3 regions of the Psychrobacter sp. AOP7-C1-14 genome follow, and region 3 is predicted to be linked to each of the others. Evidence: predicted binding sites of a transcription regulator. Region 3 holds the regulator's gene; each other region holds the start of a gene.
The links. Region 3 encodes PhoB, which activates phosphate uptake and scavenging genes when phosphate is short. Its sites were predicted from a motif close to TGTCATNAANCTGTCATAA; they were not measured.
Positions count from the first base shown of each region.

Region 1: a site for PhoB is predicted at 886-904, ahead of pstS (phosphate ABC transporter substrate-binding protein PstS). Genes of this name have one in related genera too.
Region 2: a site for PhoB is predicted at 1,260-1,278, ahead of ACT3QN_RS05055 (porin). Genes of this name have one in related genera too.

Region 1 is NZ_JBQSVH010000002.1:100,016-105,999, reverse strand. It holds gene thiC (phosphomethylpyrimidine synthase ThiC) at 1-293, opposite strand, end outside; TPP riboswitch at 540-684, opposite strand; gene pstS (phosphate ABC transporter substrate-binding protein PstS) at 977-2,143, shown strand; gene pstC (phosphate ABC transporter permease subunit PstC) at 2,353-3,306, shown strand; gene pstA (phosphate ABC transporter permease PstA) at 3,368-4,273, shown strand; gene pstB (phosphate ABC transporter ATP-binding protein PstB) at 4,441-5,277, shown strand; gene phoU (phosphate signaling complex protein PhoU) at 5,395-5,984, shown strand, end outside.
Region 2 is NZ_JBQSVH010000004.1:106,988-112,971, reverse strand. It holds gene ACT3QN_RS05055 (porin) at 1-1,122, opposite strand; gene ACT3QN_RS05050 (porin) at 1,371-2,417, opposite strand; gene ACT3QN_RS05045 (malate synthase G) at 3,026-5,224, opposite strand; gene ACT3QN_RS05040 (tRNA-(ms[2]io[6]A)-hydroxylase) at 5,742-5,984, shown strand, end outside.
Region 3 is NZ_JBQSVH010000012.1:46,466-52,449, forward strand. It holds gene fadA (acetyl-CoA C-acyltransferase FadA) at 1-746, shown strand, start outside; gene ACT3QN_RS09120 (isochorismatase family protein) at 1,051-1,626, shown strand; gene ACT3QN_RS09125 (HD domain-containing protein) at 1,866-2,495, shown strand; gene asd (archaetidylserine decarboxylase) at 2,590-3,426, opposite strand; gene dtd (D-aminoacyl-tRNA deacylase) at 3,540-3,992, shown strand; gene phoB (phosphate regulon transcriptional regulator PhoB) at 4,105-4,809, shown strand; gene phoR (phosphate regulon sensor histidine kinase PhoR) at 4,868-5,959, shown strand.

The DNA.
Region 1 (5,984 bases), on a different contig from region 3:
CCGCCAACAGGCGTATCAGCCAAGCTAATTTCACGCATCGGTACTTGAATGTCAGGTCTTGAGCCTTCGATATAGACTTTTCTTGAGGCAGGTAAAATACGGTGTAAGTCGCGCGCATCTTCTTCGAAACGGGCATCACTTGCGGCACGGTGAGCAGGGGTTTTTAGCGCATCTGCTTTTTTATCTGCTTTGACGTTGTTCGTGTCAGTAGCATTTGAAGCAAGCGTTGTGTTGTCGGCTGAGTTATGCGTTTGGGCTTTCGGTGCAATTGAGGTGGTGTCTGCAGTAGTCATATGCTGTCCTAGCGTGTTGGTTTTTGAATAAAATCAACACCGCCAGTATCTGCGGGGGTAGGCATCCATCATCTAGACAAGTTTATATTATAAACAAACACCATCGACAAAAAAATTGTCGCGAGTGATGGTCATCAAATATTGGACGCAGCTTGATATCCTCTCTTCTTGTCTGATTATGCATCACGCATATTAAGACAGTAGTGACGATAAAAATGTATTTCTACGCGCCCTTTGTCATAAATAACAAAGTGCTTAAGACTTCCCTGCGTCGGTACTAACCGCATCAGGTTCGGCGGGTGATCTCTCAGCGAATGTATCAAGGCAGCTACTTTAATAAAGCAAATTTAATAAAGTGAGCCAAAAATACACCGCACCCCGAGTCTGTCAGTGTTGTAAATCAGTTTTTATACTAACAAAATTATGTAGTAACAGCTAATGATATTTGGATGTGAATATCCTATATCACACACGCGGATCAATATTTTCGTGAATAATTTTTCTGATGTTAATAGGTGAGGGTGCTCAGTATTACTAGGCTGCAGACAAATTGTTCAAATATTATGTAAAGCGAATTAAGGATTCTAGAAGTTGTCATTAAAGTGTCATAAAGATTTGGCAAGATAACACGCATATCACAAGCAATGCTTTTTTATACCGTTGTTAAACTTCAGGAGTCTTACATGCGTTATTCGTTATTAGCAGTGGCCGTCAGTTGTACATTAATGCTTACGGCGTGTAATCAGTCAACAGATACGACAGAGCCAACTGCTGACACTAGCAGTAGCGCTGTGACAACAGCTGAAACAACCTCTCAAACAGCATCTTCTGCTACGTCAGATTTTAAATCTGCTGAAAACATCGCTATGAACATTACAGGTGCAGGTGCGTCGTTCCCGCAGCCTATCTACGCGAAATGGTCATATGACTACAATGCTGCGACCGGCGGCCAAGTCAACTATCAGTCGATTGGTTCATCTGGTGGTATCAAACAAATTCAATCAAAAACAGTAGATTTCGGTGCTTCTGATGCACCGATGACGCCTGAAGAGCTAGACGAAGCAGGTTTGATTCAGTTCCCAACAGTCATCGGTGGTGTGGTACCAATCGTCAATATTGATGGCGTTGAGCCAGGTGCACTAAAGCTGGACGGTACAACGTTGGCCGATATCTATTTAGGTAAAATCAGTAACTGGAATGACCCTGCTATTCAAGCCATGAACCCAGACCTGACCTTGCCAGACGCAGCAATCACAACGGTTTTCCGCTCAGATGGATCAGGTACGACTTTCAACTTTACTGATTATCTTGCCAAGGTTTCACCAGACTGGAAAGACACCGTTGGCGTTGATAAAACTGTTAAGTGGCCGACCTCTGCTACTGGTGCAGGTGGTAAAGGCAATGAAGGTGTTTCAAGCTACGTAAACCGCATGAAAAACTCTATCGGCTATGTTGAGTATGCTTACGCTAAGCAAAACAAAATGTCACATACTGCGCTAGAAAATGCAGCTGGCAACATCGTACAGCCATCTGCTGAGACATTTGCTGCGGCAGGTGATATTGACTGGTCACAACAAGAAGGCTTCTATAAGGTCATCACCAACTCTGAGACTGACCAAGCATGGCCAATCGCTGCTGCGACCTTTATCTTGGTACATAAGCAACCAGAAAATCCTCAGCAAGTCGCAGGCGTGTTGAACTTCTTTGACTGGGCTTATAGCCAAGGTGATGATGATGCTATGGCATTAGACTACGTACCATTTTCTGACACAGCAGTAGCCTTGTTCAAAGAGAAGTGGAATGAAGTCCAAGGTAGCGATGGACAACCTGTTTACAAGCCAGCTCAGTAATTTGTTTCTGCTAAATACTATTTAGCATCCAACAAGTTACCCTCTCGAATAACTATTCTCCGGTAGTTGTTTGAGAGGTTTTAACACAGCAAATTTGTTGAATACATCTCGATAGAGATATTTACTCATACTGTTTAAGTTTGTTGTGTTAAAACCTGAGATACATCTTTTTAATATTTCGATTCATCCCATTCAATGCTGAGACACTTATGACAGACTTAAGGTCCCAACTGGCTAAACAAAAACGTTACGACGCTTTATTTGTGAATTCTACCAAAGCGTTTGCCATACTCGTCCTCCTATCTCTAGGGGGCATTTTGGTGTCTCTAATTATTGGAGCATGGCCGAGTATTCAAGAGTTTGGTTTGGGGTTTTATACCAGTAATAATTGGGATACAGTTGCCAATGAATACGGTGCATTAGCGCCTATTTACGGTACTTTAATTACTTCATTTATCGCCATTGTTATTGCTGTTCCAGTCAGTTTCGGTATTGCCATATTTTTAACCGAGATGTGTCCTAAGTTTCTCAAAAAACCCCTTGGTATCGCCATTGAGTTATTGGCTGGTATCCCATCTATCATCTATGGCATGTGGGGATTATTTGTATTTGCGCCATTCTTTGGTGATCACATTCAGCCGTGGTTCATTGAGCATATCGGCCCTTTACCTATTGTCGGTAAGCTTTTTGCAGGTGCGCCTATGGGATTGGGTATGTTTACCGCGTCCCTAGTGCTTGCCATTATGATCATACCGTTCATCGCCGCCACCATGCGTGATGTTTTCTCTGTTGTACCAGATTTACTTAAAGAGTCTGCATATGGTATGGGTGCGACAACTTGGGAAGTCATGTTCAAAATTATTCTGCCTTATACCAAAGCTGGTGTCGTTGGCGGCGTGATTTTGGGTCTTGGTCGTGCATTGGGTGAGACGATGGCAGTGACTTTCTTGATTGGTAATGCGTTTAATATCAGTCCAAGCCTATTTACTTCTGGTGTGACGATTACCTCGGCCTTGGCCAATGAGTTTGCTGAAGCGTCTAGTGAGCTACATCTGGCATCTTTACTACATCTAGGCTTAATCTTATTTGTCATTACCTTCATTGTGTTGTCTTTAGCAAAACTGATGCTCATGCGCATGGATCACAAAGCAGGTAACCGATAAGTCTATTACCGATTTATTGAACCTTGATAGATATTGATAAAAGATATGGGAAATAAACATTATGCCTGCTAACAATGCGATCAATGCACCACTACCAACTAAGCCAAACGGTGCTACCCGCTACAATCAAAGTCTTTACAACAAGCGTCGCTTGACCAACAAGTTAGGTTTAGGCTTTGCTATGACAGCGATGGTTTTTGGCCTGTTCTGGTTGTCATGGATTTTGGTAACTTTGTTTGTTGAAGGCTTCCAAGGCATGGTACAACTGCCAATTTTTACCGCTGATACGCCACCACCGATGAGTGCTGGTGGTTTACGTAATGCCATTGTTGGTTCGGTGATGCTCGCATTTTCAGGACTGTTTATTGGTGCGCCTATTGGTCTTATGACAGGTATTTACTTATCTGAGTTTTCTAGAGGCAGTACGCTTGGCAATGTCACTCGCTTCTTAAACGATATTTTATTGTCAGCACCATCAATTGTCATCGGTCTATTTATCTATGCACTGATGGTAAAAGGTCAAAGTTTCTCTGGTTGGGCAGGCGCATTGGCGTTGGCATTGATTGTTATTCCAGTGGTCGTGCGTACGACAGAAAATATGCTGAATCTAGTGCCTAATAGTCTACGTGAAGCAGCCTATGCGCTAGGAACTCCTAAATGGAAACTGGTCACGCAAGTTACGGTAAAAGCGGCTAGAGCTGGACTAACCACAGGTGTGCTATTGGCATTTGCTCGAATCACTGGTGAGACAGCACCATTACTGTTTACCGCACTCAATAACCAATACTTCAGTACAGATATGGGTCAGCCCATTGCTAACTTACCCAATACCATCTACCAGTTTGCGATGAGTCCTTACGACAACTGGCATACATTGGCTTGGGCGGCAGCATTGCTCATCACGGCGTCTGTCCTAGTATTGAATATTTTGGCAAGATTTATCGGTGGTAGAGGTCAGCCCAAATAAGAGCTGAGAGCAGACCGTAGCACGCTACACGCTAAGCATTTACTTAAACTTATACGAAATTAATTAAGCTAGGTTGAAACATTATGAATGATGTCCTAAGCAACGTCCGTACGAGCACGACTGCTGATAACTTTGATACGGCAACAGGTAGCCTATTAAATAGACCCATGTCTACTAGCGCACAAGTTCAGCAACCAAACACTGCTGATTTTAATAAGCAAACGATTCAAGATATTCCCAAGAACATGCCTGCGGCAAAAATGGAAGTTCGAGATCTAAACTTCTATTACGATGATTTTCAAGCATTGAAAAACATCAATATCGATATTGCTGATAAAAAAGTGACCGCTTTTATTGGTCCTTCAGGTTGTGGTAAGTCTACGTTATTGCGCACCTTCAATCGTATGTATGATCTATATCCTGGTATGCGTGCAGAAGGCAGTATCAATCTAGATGGCAAAAATATCTTGGGTAAAGACATTGATGTGAACTTGCTACGTGCACAAGTTGGTATGGTTTTCCAGAAGCCAACACCGTTCCCGATGTCAATTTATGACAATGTCGCCTTTGGTGTACGACTGTATGAAAAACTAAGCAAGGCCGAGCTGGATCATCGCGTAGAGTGGGCACTGAAAAAGTCAGCGCTATGGCCAGAAGTGAAAGACAAGCTAAAAGCATCAGGACTGTCGTTATCAGGTGGCCAGCAGCAGCGTCTGTGCATCGCACGTAGCGTCGCGACCAAGCCTGAAGTGCTGTTGCTTGATGAGCCGACATCAGCACTGGATCCTATCTCAACTGGTGCTATCGAAGATTTGATCGAAGATCTGAAAAACGACTACACCATTGCTATTGTCACTCACAATATGCAGCAAGCCGCACGCGTATCTGATTACACAGTGTATATGTATTTGGGTGATATGATTGAGATGGGTGAGACCGATCAGATATTTACCAAACCTACCCAAACCGCGACGGAAGACTATATTACAGGTCGCTATGGTTAATATTGATTGAGATTGAAATCGGTAAGCAGACAAAGCTGACTAGTATGTCATGAGCCGACTTTCTAAACTCACAAGCACATCGCGCTATTAAAACATGTATTTCAGGGAATACCTCTCATGCAAAGTGATAAGCATATCTCCAAAAGTTTTGACCAAGATCTTGATGAAGCCATCCGTTTATTTTTATACATGGGTGATAGCGCTGCCAACCAAGTAGCTAAAGCCATTCACGCTCTTATCGATAAAGACGAAACTCTAGCACAAGAGGTCATCGATATGGACTTCGATATCAATCGAATGGAGGTCGAACTCGACGAGCATATTTTACTATTGGTCGCCAAACGTCAGCCAACTGCCAGTGATTTGCGCTTAGTCATGTCAATCAGTAAAGGCGTGGTTGATTTGGAACGTATCGGCGATGAAGCGGTAAAAATAGCGCGAATGGCTAGTAAAATAGCGGCAGAAGGCAAGTCAGCATATGGTTACGCTGAAGTTCAGCATTTGAGCAATCAAGTCCGCCTGATGCTCAACAACGCATTAGAAGCCTTTAGCCAATCGAATGCTGAACAAGCATTTGAGGTCATGCGCAATGATAGTGTGGTCAATAACGAATACCAATCTGCTATCCGTGCTTTAATGACGTATATCATGGAAGACTCCAGACAAGTCTCAAAAGTCATCAATATCATGTGGATTCTGCGCTCGCT
Region 2 (5,984 bases), on a different contig from region 3:
TTAGAATTTATATTCTAAACCGCCACCGATAGCGAATACATCCGCATCACCGCGTGCAACAACTTCTTCAGAAGTATTGTCGTCATAGTCTCTGACTACTAAGAGACCATTTTCTAAATCTGCAGAGTTTTTACCGATATAAGCATGTGCAATCATATTGTCTTTAAATTTATACTTACCGCCCAATACGATCTGGTCAGAATCATTGCCGCCTAGACCTGCTAAGTTCTCAGTCTTATCATACTGTAGGTAAACAGAAGCTGGACGTGAGAAGTTGGTTAGACCCATTTCAGCACTGACCACCAAACCTTTCTCTTCATCGTTTGAGTCATCAAAATCTACTTGTTGGTATAGCGCGCCTAACTTCACTGGATAAGCCACGTATTTACCTAGGTCGACACTAGCACTACCGCGTAAAATTTCACCTGTGACACTCATATCTTTGTCATACCCAACACCTGCGGTAAAACCAGTACCTGGATCGAACATTAACGAAGCACCGAAGCCACTATCGCGATCACTACTATCAGAAACAAAAGACTCATCAGCGCCATACTGTAGTGCAAGCTCTACTGGTAAATCGTTGTATTTGGGAGCAATCCACACGATTGAGTTATTGATACGCTCACCATCAGTCAAGGTAAGTGCTTCAGTTAGTGTGTTGCTATTACCTAAAGAGCTCGAACCAATGTTATCCCAATACCCTTCATTTACAGTCACATTGTTAACATAATCAGAGACTGAATAGTTACGACCGAATCGGAATTGGCCAAAGTTTTCGTTGTTTAAACCCAGATAAGTGTCGCGACTTTTGAAACCAATGTTATCTGAACCACTGTCATCGATTTTAATACCATACTCTAATTGATAGATGACGTCTGTATTGGCAGTTATTGCTTCAGATCCTTTGAACCCTAAACGTGAAGAGTGTGAGCTAACTTGTACAGAGTCGTTATCTTCATTGACATAGATAGCATCATTTGGCAAATCCATCGACTGGCGATCAAGTTCAGCATTGACATAGTTAGCAGTCACAAATGCCTTACCGTAGACAGTTGGGGCTGCTTGAACAGTAGAAACTGATAGCGTTGCAATTGCTGAAGCTAAAAGTAATTTTTTCAAAGGATATCTCCACTTTACGATTTGAGTGATAAATGGTCTAAGATCATTAGATATGTAATAGTTTCAGGTTGTATACCTTTGAAACCATAATATATAGCGAGCCATAAGAACTGCTTAGACATAACTTTACCAAGCAAATATTACAGTAAGATGAAAAAACCAAAGTTTACATAGTAGCTATGATTCTTTATGACATAAAAAAACTCACCCCGAAGGATGAGTTTTTTATAATCTAATTAAGTGTGATATTAGAATAAGTATTCTAGACCGCCACCCAATGCGAAGATATCAAGATCAGTGTTGCTAGCTCCGTCTTCGGCAGAGTTGTTACCGATATAAGCATGAGCAATCATGTTGTCTTTGAAGTTGTATTTACCACCTACAACTACTTGATCTGAATCACGGTTGTCAATACCAGCTAGGTTTTCAGTACCGTTGTACTGTACGTATACAGAGGCTGGACGAGCAAAGTTGTTTAGACCCATTTCAGCACTTACGATTAAACCTTTTTCGTCTTCAGCACCGTCATCGAAGTCAGTTACTTGATACATAGCACCTAGCATAACTGGTGCAGTCATATATTTACCTAGATCAACAGTTGCACTACCACGTAGAAGATCACCAGCTTGGCTCATGTCTTTTTCATACGCAACACCAGCAGTGAAGCCAGTACCTTGGTCAAACATTAATGAAGCACCGTAGCCGCTGTCGCGGTCATCACTGTCAGAAACGAATGTCTCATCAGCACCATATTGTAGAGCAAGCTCTAAAGGCAAGCCGTTGTATTTAGGCGCAATCCAAACGATAGAGTCATTAACACGACCGCCATCAGCCATAGTTACAGCGTCAAGTACATCGCCTTCCATATCAAGGTTACTAACACCTAGGTTATCCCAGTAACCTTCAGTCACAGTCACGTTGTTGATGTAGTCAGTTACTGAGTAGTTACGACCAAAACGGAACTGACCAAAGTCTTTATTGTCTAGACCAAGATAGGTATCACGGCTTTTAAAACCAATGTTGTCATCATTACCATCAATAGCGATACCATATTCTAACTGATAGATAACATCAGTGTTAGCAGTAATCGCTTCAGAACCTTTGAAACCAAGGCGTGAGATGTTTGAGTTAACTTGTACTGAATCGCTATCTACGTCATATAAATCATCACTACCATCACGGTCAGCGTTGATGTAGTCAGCAGTAACGAATGCTTTACCATATACAGTTGGTGCTGCATTGGCTGCAGATACAGATAGGGCTGCGATTGCTGTAGCTAAAAGTAGTTTTTTCATGGGGTATCTCCACTTTACAATTGTAGTAATGAGCAAGCTATTATTAGCTGGCGCCCATAATGGTATCGTCACAAATCCTCAAAGATATAATGTGTAACTGGCTACCGAGATTAGTCAGAAACAAGTGTGGCGAATTGCTATTACAGTAAGGTAAAAAACCATGACACACATGACTGGGATTAAATAACGCAACTGCCATGTAACGTTTGGTCTTTATTGCTCCGTGCGTAACATCCGTTACCAAACTCATACTTCGAGTACAAGCATATCAACTTTGACATAATTTGCAACATATTTTTTTGCTTTTTCGATACATCCATTATCGAATAACAAATAACGCCTTATATTTGAGCAATCGCTAAAAAACTTCTATTTACTCAATTAGATACGAATACCACTGGTTAATACCAATACTAATAGTCTTAAATTATTGTAATGGATATCAGTCAGTCGACCAAAACAAAGCGCTATTTATAGATAAATAAATAGCGCTTACAACAGCCTTATGACTTATTTTTGACACATTTCACAGTTACAAACAAGCAAGAATAATTATCATACTTGCTCGTTTGGTATGCCCTAATATGAATCTTATTTACCCCATAAATCTAAGCGTTTGCTTTTAGATCCAGACGTGCTTGATGCAATAATGGCTCCGTATAACCACTAGGCTGCTCACGTCCTTTGAAGACCAAATCACAGGCGGCTTTGAATGCATAAGACCCATCAAAATCATCTGCCATCAATTGATAGTCAGCATCGCCTGTATTTTGCTCATCGACGACCTTGGCCATACGTTTCATCGTATCCATCACTTGCTGCTCACTGACTACGCCATGATGCAACCAGTTGGCAATATGTTGGCTCGAGATTCGCAAAGTAGCACGATCTTCCATGAGACCTACATCGTTGATATCTGGTACCTTCGAGCAACCTACGCCTTGATTTACCCAGCGTACGACATAACCTAAGATACCTTGAGCATTGTTTTCAAGCTCTTGCTGCTTCTCTTCGTCAGTCCAGTCGGTATTTTTTGCTAATGGAATGGTTAAGATGTCGTCTAAACTCGCTCGCTCGCGTGATTTTAGCGTGTCCTGTACATCAGACACACTCACTTGATGATAGTGTATGCTATGCAAGGTAGCGCCCGTTGGTGATGGTACCCACGCAGTGCTAGCACCAGACTTCGGATGAGCGGCTTTGGTATCCATCATCTCTTTCATTTCATCAGGCTTAGCCCACATCCCCTTACCAATCTGCGCGTGACCTTGTAGTCCTGTCTCTAGACCGATATCGACGTTCCATTGCTCATAAGCAGGCTGCCATGCTTGTGACTTCATCTCGCCTTTCGGTACAAACGGGCCTGCATTCATACTGGTATGCATCTCATCGCCAGTACGGTCTAAGAAACCTGTGTTAATGAAGATAACGCGCTCTTTGGCTTGGCGAATTGCTTCTTTTAAGTTGACCGTCATACGGCGCTCTTCATCCATGATGCCGATTTTGAGCGTATTGCGTTCTAGACCTAACAAGTCTTCTGATGCATTGAATAAATCATTGGCCATTTTGACTTCTTCAGGGCCATGCATTTTTGGCTTCACGATATACATTGAGCCTTGGCGTGAGTTTGATAGCTCGTTTTTACCTTTGATATCATTGAGCGATAATAGTGGCGTGATCAAACCATCCATTAGACCTTCAAATATCTGCTCTTCACCCTCACCCAAATCTACCAAAATAGCAGGGTTTTGCATTAGATGACCAACGTTGCGAATTAATAATAGCGAACGACCTGGTAAGATCAGCTTGCCACCATCTGGTGTATTATATTCACGATCTGGATTTTGTTTACGTGTACGCGTTTTGCCACCTTTTTCAAAGGTTTCTTGTAGATCGCTGTTCATCAAACCAAGCCAGTTACGATAAACTTCGACTTTCTCTTCTGCATCTACAGCAGCGACTGAATCCTCACAATCTTGAATAGCGGTCATAGCCGATTCAAGCAGTACGTCTTTAATGTTTGCAGGATCGTCTTTGCCGACTGGATGGCTACTATCAATTTGAATCTCAGCATGCAAACCGTTATTTTTGAGCAGTACACCAGTAGGAGCTTCAGCATCACCGACAAAGCCAACAAACTTAGCAGTATCTTGTAGCTCAGTACTGCTATCACCTTGTACGACCTCTAGCTTGCCATCGACTACTTTAAAGCCAGTCACATCATTGTATGAGCCTGATGCTAGTGCAAAGTGCTCATCTAAAAATGCTTTGGCATAAGCGACAACGGCAGCACCGCGAGTAGGATTATAGCTACCGCCTGCTTCTTGACCATTGTCACTGCTGATAACATCAGTACCATATAAAGCATCGTATAAACTACCCCAACGTGCATTGGTCGCGTTAAGCGCATAGCGAGCATTACGAACTGGCACGACTAACTGCGGCCCTGCGATGTGCGCGATTTCATCGTCGACATTTTTGGTATCAACCGTAAATGCTTCGCCTTCAGGTAACAGGTAACCAATCTCTTGTAGGAAGGTCTTGTAAGCTGGATAATCGATTTCACCATCTTTTGCTGGGTTATCTAGGTGCCACTGATCAATCTGTGCTTGAATCTTGTCACGAGTTTCTAATAGCGCCTTATTGCGCGGGGTAAACTCTTTGATAACCTTTTCAAAACCTGACCAATAATCGTCTGAATCCACACCGACTTTCGGTAGTACTTCGTTTTCAATAAAGTCATATAACTGCTGATCGATGGCCAAACTGCCTTTTTGAATACGATTGGTGTTAGAAGACTGGCTCATATTGTTATCCTTGTCTGTTCGTGAGAGGTACTAATACTGGACTGTGCCAGTAATTGTTTAAGTTTGAAAGATGTTAAACGTCCATATTTGTTCATTGTAGAAATTTGCACGTTCTATTTTTCTAAGAAAATATCTCTACAAATTTTATGTTCTAATAAAAGAAGACTTATCAATAGCTCATCATAAAAATAAGATGAAATACTTAAAAAGTAAAATCTCATCCTACTATCAAATAATAAAATTAACAAGAAAACATCATTCACCAAGTAAATACTTGGGTTGTTTAATAATGATAGTCTAAACACTGTCTCCATTAGAGGCCGTAATCGTCATTTAGAAATTAGATACGGCCGAAGCAATATAAACTGTAAGTAATTATTAGTTCTATTAATTATGCTTAAACGTTATCTGTTAATAAACACATATTGATGACTGTCCGTTATTTAGCATCGTATCTATGTCGTACTAACGATATAATTACTTATATTATCATTCACAAACAAAGCTTCCTTAGACTATGACCATCAAACAGCAAGACCTCGAAACATTACAATCATCAGAAAGTGCTATAAACAACGATAGTATTGAAGAAGAGCTGATTGAAGAAGACAGTATCGATATCACACATCTGCGTACTCCTATAAAGGTAGATCTATCTCCTGTCTATAACTTCTTGGGCGCTCGAACCACGAAAGCTTGGGTAGATGCTGCTATTGAGAATCTGCCCATGATTATTCAAGATCATGCCAACTGCGAAAAA
Region 3 (5,984 bases):
ATTATGCAAAAGCGTCAAACATGATGGGCTTGACTGCTGAGATGCTAGGCCGTATGAACAACATCACGCGCGAAGAGCAAGACGCGTTTGGTCTTGAGTCACATCGCCGTGCATGGGCTGCAACCACTGAAGGTCGTTTTGACAATGAAATCATCGGTATCGAAGGTCATGATGCTGCTGGCCGTCTACAACTATGTACAGTTGATGAAGTGATTCGTCCAGACGCAACAATGGAGCAAATGCAAAAGCTACGTCCAGCGTTTGATCCAAAAGGTGGTACAGTAACAGCGGCAACCTCATCTGCATTGTCTGACGGTGCATCTGCGATGCTAGTTATGAGCGCACAAAAAGCTAAAGACTTAGGTCTAAAACCACGCGCTCGTATCCGTAGCATGGCAGTTGCTGGTTGTGATGCAGCTATCATGGGTTACGGTCCTGTACCTGCTACCCAAAAAGCGCTAAAACGTGCTGGCATGAGTCTTGATGATATGCAGACCATCGAGCTGAACGAAGCATTTGCTGCTCAAGGTCTATCAGTACTAAAAGGTCTGAACTTGACTGACAAGCAAGACATCGTCAACATCAACGGTGGTGCCATTGCTCTAGGTCATCCACTAGGATGTTCTGGCGCTCGTATCACAGTGACACTACTAAACGCAATGGAACAGTCAGGTACTGAAATCGGTCTAGCGACGATGTGTATTGGTCTTGGCCAAGGTATCGCTACTGTTATTGAACGTGTTTAATATTGAGTATTTCATATAGTCTCATTTGTATGAGTAAGACTATTTAAACATTCAATAAGTAGTTACCTGCTAATAAAAAACCTCTAGTCATAATGGCTGGAGGTTTTTTTATGGGTTAAATTAATATTTAGCCAGTTAGTAAATCATGGATTCGAAAACCAAAGTATTACAGCGATTAAAAATTATCTCCATTGACGCATTCATGAAACTATGACTAAATAAGAGAAAGATGAACCGTGGCAATGTTTATGATAATTCTAAAATAGCTTTTAGTTGAAACTGTCAGCCGTACAAGGAGTGTACTATGTCTACTATGATTAATGATCGTACCTATCGAATCGCTCGTGAGAATACCCAAGCAATGATTGTTGATGTGCAAGAGCGCTTAACGCCGCATATCTATGATCACGAAAATATCATCAAAAAAACCATTACTCTTATTAAAGGGCTACAGGCGCTCAATGTTCCCATCATGCTCAATGAGCAATATAAAAAAGGCTTGGGCGATACCTTGCCAGAGCTACGCGAAGTACTCGAAGAAGATAATGCCAAGAGCTTTGAAAAGGTGACGTTTAGTGCCTGCGATAACAATGATTCATGGCACCATTTGGCCCAGCAAAACCGAAGCACTGTGCTACTTTTTGGTGCTGAGGCGCATGTATGTATCATGCAGACAGCACTAGATTTGTTAGACAATGGGATGCAGCCTGTTATTATCGGTGATGCGGTAGGTTCTCGTTTTCCTTATGACAAGAAGCAAGCAATTCGCCGTATTCGCCGTGCGGGTGGGGTAATCAGCACTGTCGAATCAATATTATTTGAGTTGTGCCGTAGCAGTGAGGATCCTGCATTTAAAACCATTATTAATCTAATTAAGTAGGTGGTTAGGCTTTAGTTGCTTAAAGACTTGGATAAATAGGGACTCAATTTAATAATTTATCTTCTAACTTATAATAGATAGCGCTTGGTAAAATAAGCGCTATTTTTTTGATAACGGTAATAGTCTTTTGGTCATTGTTAGATAACAAACTAACTATAATACCTTGAACAATGGAACTTAAAATCGCTAGAACTTATAAGCATTAAAACCAATAACTAGAGAAAACCAGAGAAAAAATAATGTCGCAAGCCAGCTCTATATCACTCACTAATTCCGAATCTACTTCACATATCAACATCGACGAGGTTACTCATTTCTTATTGGAGTTAGATGCGCTCAAACGCGTGAATCGCCGCAGCTATGTGACACAGACTACTCGCAAAGAAAACTCTGCTGAACATTCTTGGCATTTAGCGATGGCCTGTTGGTCAATTGCTGAATTATTTGCGCTAGACGTCAATCATGAAAAGTTGCTGAAGATGGCATTAGTCCATGATTTGGGTGAAATTGATGCGGGCGATACTTTTTTGTATGCTGATACGCGTACTGATGCACACGTTGAAGAACGTGCAGGCATTGCCAGATTGCAACGTGAGAGAGGCAATGGTATTAGTGATTTGAGTGAGGTTTGGGAAGCGCAGGAAACAGGAAACAGCAAAGAAAGCCAGTTGCTCAGAGTCATTGATCGCTTATTGCCGTTTTTACTTAACCTAAATACCAACGGTAAAACGTGGGTTGAGCTTGGTGTTACGCGCTCGCAGGTGGCGGGTGCTCATGCATTTATCAAAGATAGCTTCCCTCCTATCCATGATTGGCTCTCACGTAATATTAAATATGCCACTCAACAGGGCTGGCTGATTGATGCGTAAATTTATATAAATAGCAGGTATAAAAAAAGCCCAGTTAAGCATGATGAGGTACGCTTAACTGGGCTAATATTTTGATCGTTTTTATATAAGTATGCTATTGAGCGTTTGCCATTCCTAGCAATTGACCCATTTGCACGATGCCATTGGCTTGCATACTCTCTAGCCAATCAGCCTTTGCTGCTTTTGGTAATACCACGATAGCCGTTGAGCCCAAATAGAAGCGTCCAAGCTCTTCGCCTGCTGCAAACTGCATGTCATGATCGGACTCAAATATGTCATCAGTACGAGCAATCTTGCCAGTGGCGACAGTTTCAATACCAGCAACGATCATAGCGCCAACCATCACAACGGCTGCTTTGCCATACTTGGTATCAAACATACAGACCAAACGCTCATTACGCGCAAACAAATCCGGCACATTAGCCGCCGTAGTATTGTTGACCGAAAACAGGGTGCCAGGTACATATCGAGTCTTGGTCAATGTGCCGGTAAATGGCATATGCACACGGTGATAATTACTAGGTGCCAAGTAGATGGTCGCAAAACTACCATCAGCAAAATAACTGCCATCTTCACTATCAGCAAGCAATTGGCCGATATCATAGTGACGACCTTTTGCTTGCAGTAGCTTGTGGTCTTCGATTTGTCCTAGCTGAGAGATAATACCGTCCGCAGGACTCACGATACCGTTTGCAGTGGCGTCGATGGCACGAGCGTCTTCTCTAAGCTCGCGGGTAAAAAAGTCATTAAAACTTTCGTAAGCGTTCAGACTTTGGCGCTCGTACTCGTCTAAGCTTATGTTATAAGCTTTGGCAAAGCTACGAATAAAAGTGCGTTTGACATAAGGGTGGCGACTGGCGGCCAAACGACCAGCGACTTTACTGAGCTTTTGCTGCGGTACAAGCTGTTGTAAGGTGGTAAATACATTCATAATAAGGCTACCAAAATAAGGTGTAATGTAATAAATAATAGTCAAGTTAATGACGGTATTTTATCATGGACAGCATATTATTGTATGGCCATAATCTGTTAAGGAATCAGTAAATGAAAGCACTCATACAACGGGTGAAGCGCGCTAGTGTGGTTGTTGACCAGCAGTGTATTGGTGAGATTGAGCATGGGGTATTGGCGTATATCGGCTTGGGTCACGAAGACGATTTTGCTGCTGCACAGCGTATGATCGATAAAATACTGACTTATCGTATTTTTGAAAATGATGACGATCCTACCAAATTTGGTAAACTGGATAAAAACGTTCAGCAGGTTGGTGGAGGGCTATTATTAGTCTCGCAATTTACCTTGATGGCAAAAACAGACAAAGGTCGTCGACCAGACTTTGGTGGTGCGATGGCACCTGCTGCTGCGCAAGCGCTATTTGAACAACTGGTCGATTATGCCAAAACCAAGCATTCGAACGTAGCAACGGGTCAGTTTGGTGCGGATATGCAAGTGTCGAGCGTCAATGATGGGCCGCTTAATTTTTTGTTAGAAATCTGATTTTAGAGTGTCATCAAGCTGTCATAATTAATCCGTTTAATAGATAGAGACTGGTGAGTATATATCGCCTTTTTACATGCTAGATTTTGTCCGCTAACACCGAGAATGTCCTATGTATAATGAGCAAATTTTGATTGTTGAAGATGAGCCTGCGATTCGTGAAATGGTTGTCATGACGCTAGAGATGGCTGGATTTGATAGCTTGCAAGCAGCTGACGTGTCAGAGGCGCATCAGCAAGTGGTCGATCACAGACCGTCGTTAATACTATTAGATTGGATGTTACCGGGTGACAAGAGCGGTGTGGATTTTTGTCGCATGCTAAAAAACGACGAGCTACTCTCTGAAATACCCGTCATTATGCTAACGGCAAAAAGTGAAGAAGATAGTAAGGTACATGGTCTTGATGCAGGCGCAGATGATTATATGACCAAGCCTTTTTCGACTCGTGAACTGATTTCTAGAATCAAAGCTGTACTACGTCGTAGTAGCGCGATGAGTAGCGACAAACCTATCGAAATTGGACAGTTAAGTTTAGATACCAAAAGCCAGCGAGTGACAGCTGCGGGTAAAATCGTTGATGTGGGACCTACAGAATATCGCCTATTGGCATTTTTCATGAGCCACCCTGAGCGCGCCTATACACGAACGCAGCTACTGGATCAGGTATGGGGTGGTAATGTATATATTGAAGATCGAACCATCGATGTGCATATCAAACGTCTACGTAAATTACTGCGGCCTTATGAGTGTGATACATTGATACAGACGGTACGTGGAACAGGCTATCGATTTTCTAGCCTGATTGAGCCGAGTTAATCTTGTACAAATAATGCCGCAGCAATATTGAGGCAGCGGATAGTAGTAAGGATAAAAAATGGACAAGATAGCGCCAGCACAAAGTGAGCAATCAGCTTTACTAGAGCAAATCTCTACTCAAAGTACAGCAGAGCAACTCAAAAAAATTGGCAGTGCACTACGAGCCTTGCGCGATGCCGTGATTCTGCTCAATAACAATGACGGCCTAGAATGGTGGAATCAAGCAGCACAAGACTTATTACTGCTGCAACCAGAAGATAAAGGTCAGAACATCTTTGACTTTATCGCCGTGCCTGAGTTTCGCCAGTATTATGAAGGCACAACGATACCTAACGATGGCGTCCATATAGAATCATGGCGAGATCCTAGCCGATACCTGAAGTGCGAATTGACCCCTTTCGGCGATGAAAAACTGCTGTTTGTATACGATGTGACCCGCCTGCGGCACTTAGAACAAATGCGTCAGGATTTTGTGGCGAATGTCTCACACGAGCTTAGAACACCCTTAACTGTAATGATGGGCTATCTGGAAAATTTCTCCGATCAGCCAGATATGCCGCCACAATGGCGTCGCGGTTTTGAGTTGATGACGCAGCAAACTGCCCGTATGAACAGAATCGTAAATGACTTACTACTATTGTCTAAAATTGAGATTGAAGAATCGCACGAGCTGCATTACATCGATATGACTAAGCTACTGACCAATATCTACGACGATGCACAAGCGTATAACCAAGCGTACAAACACATTATTCATTTGCATATAGATACCTATGACGGGTTATACGGGTCAGAGATGTACTTGAATAGCGCATTGTCTAACTTGGTGATCAATGCAATAAAATATACGCCAAAGGGTGGCAATATCACTATCAGTTGGACAAGGACGTCTGATGGCTGTCGTTTCGCTGTCGAAGACGATGGCATCGGTATTGCGCCAGAGCATATCGCCCGTTTGACAGAGCGTTTCTATCGTATTGACAAAGGCCGTAGCCGTGCAACAGGCGGTACAGGGTTGGGATTAGCGATTGTAAAACACGTATTGCACCAGCACGAAGCGCAATTGCAAATCGATTCAGTAGAAGGGGAAGGATCAACATTTAGTGTGGTATTTCCTTCAAACTATGTCAGATCTGCTACGGCCAATTAATGTAATTTCTGACCTATATTAAGGA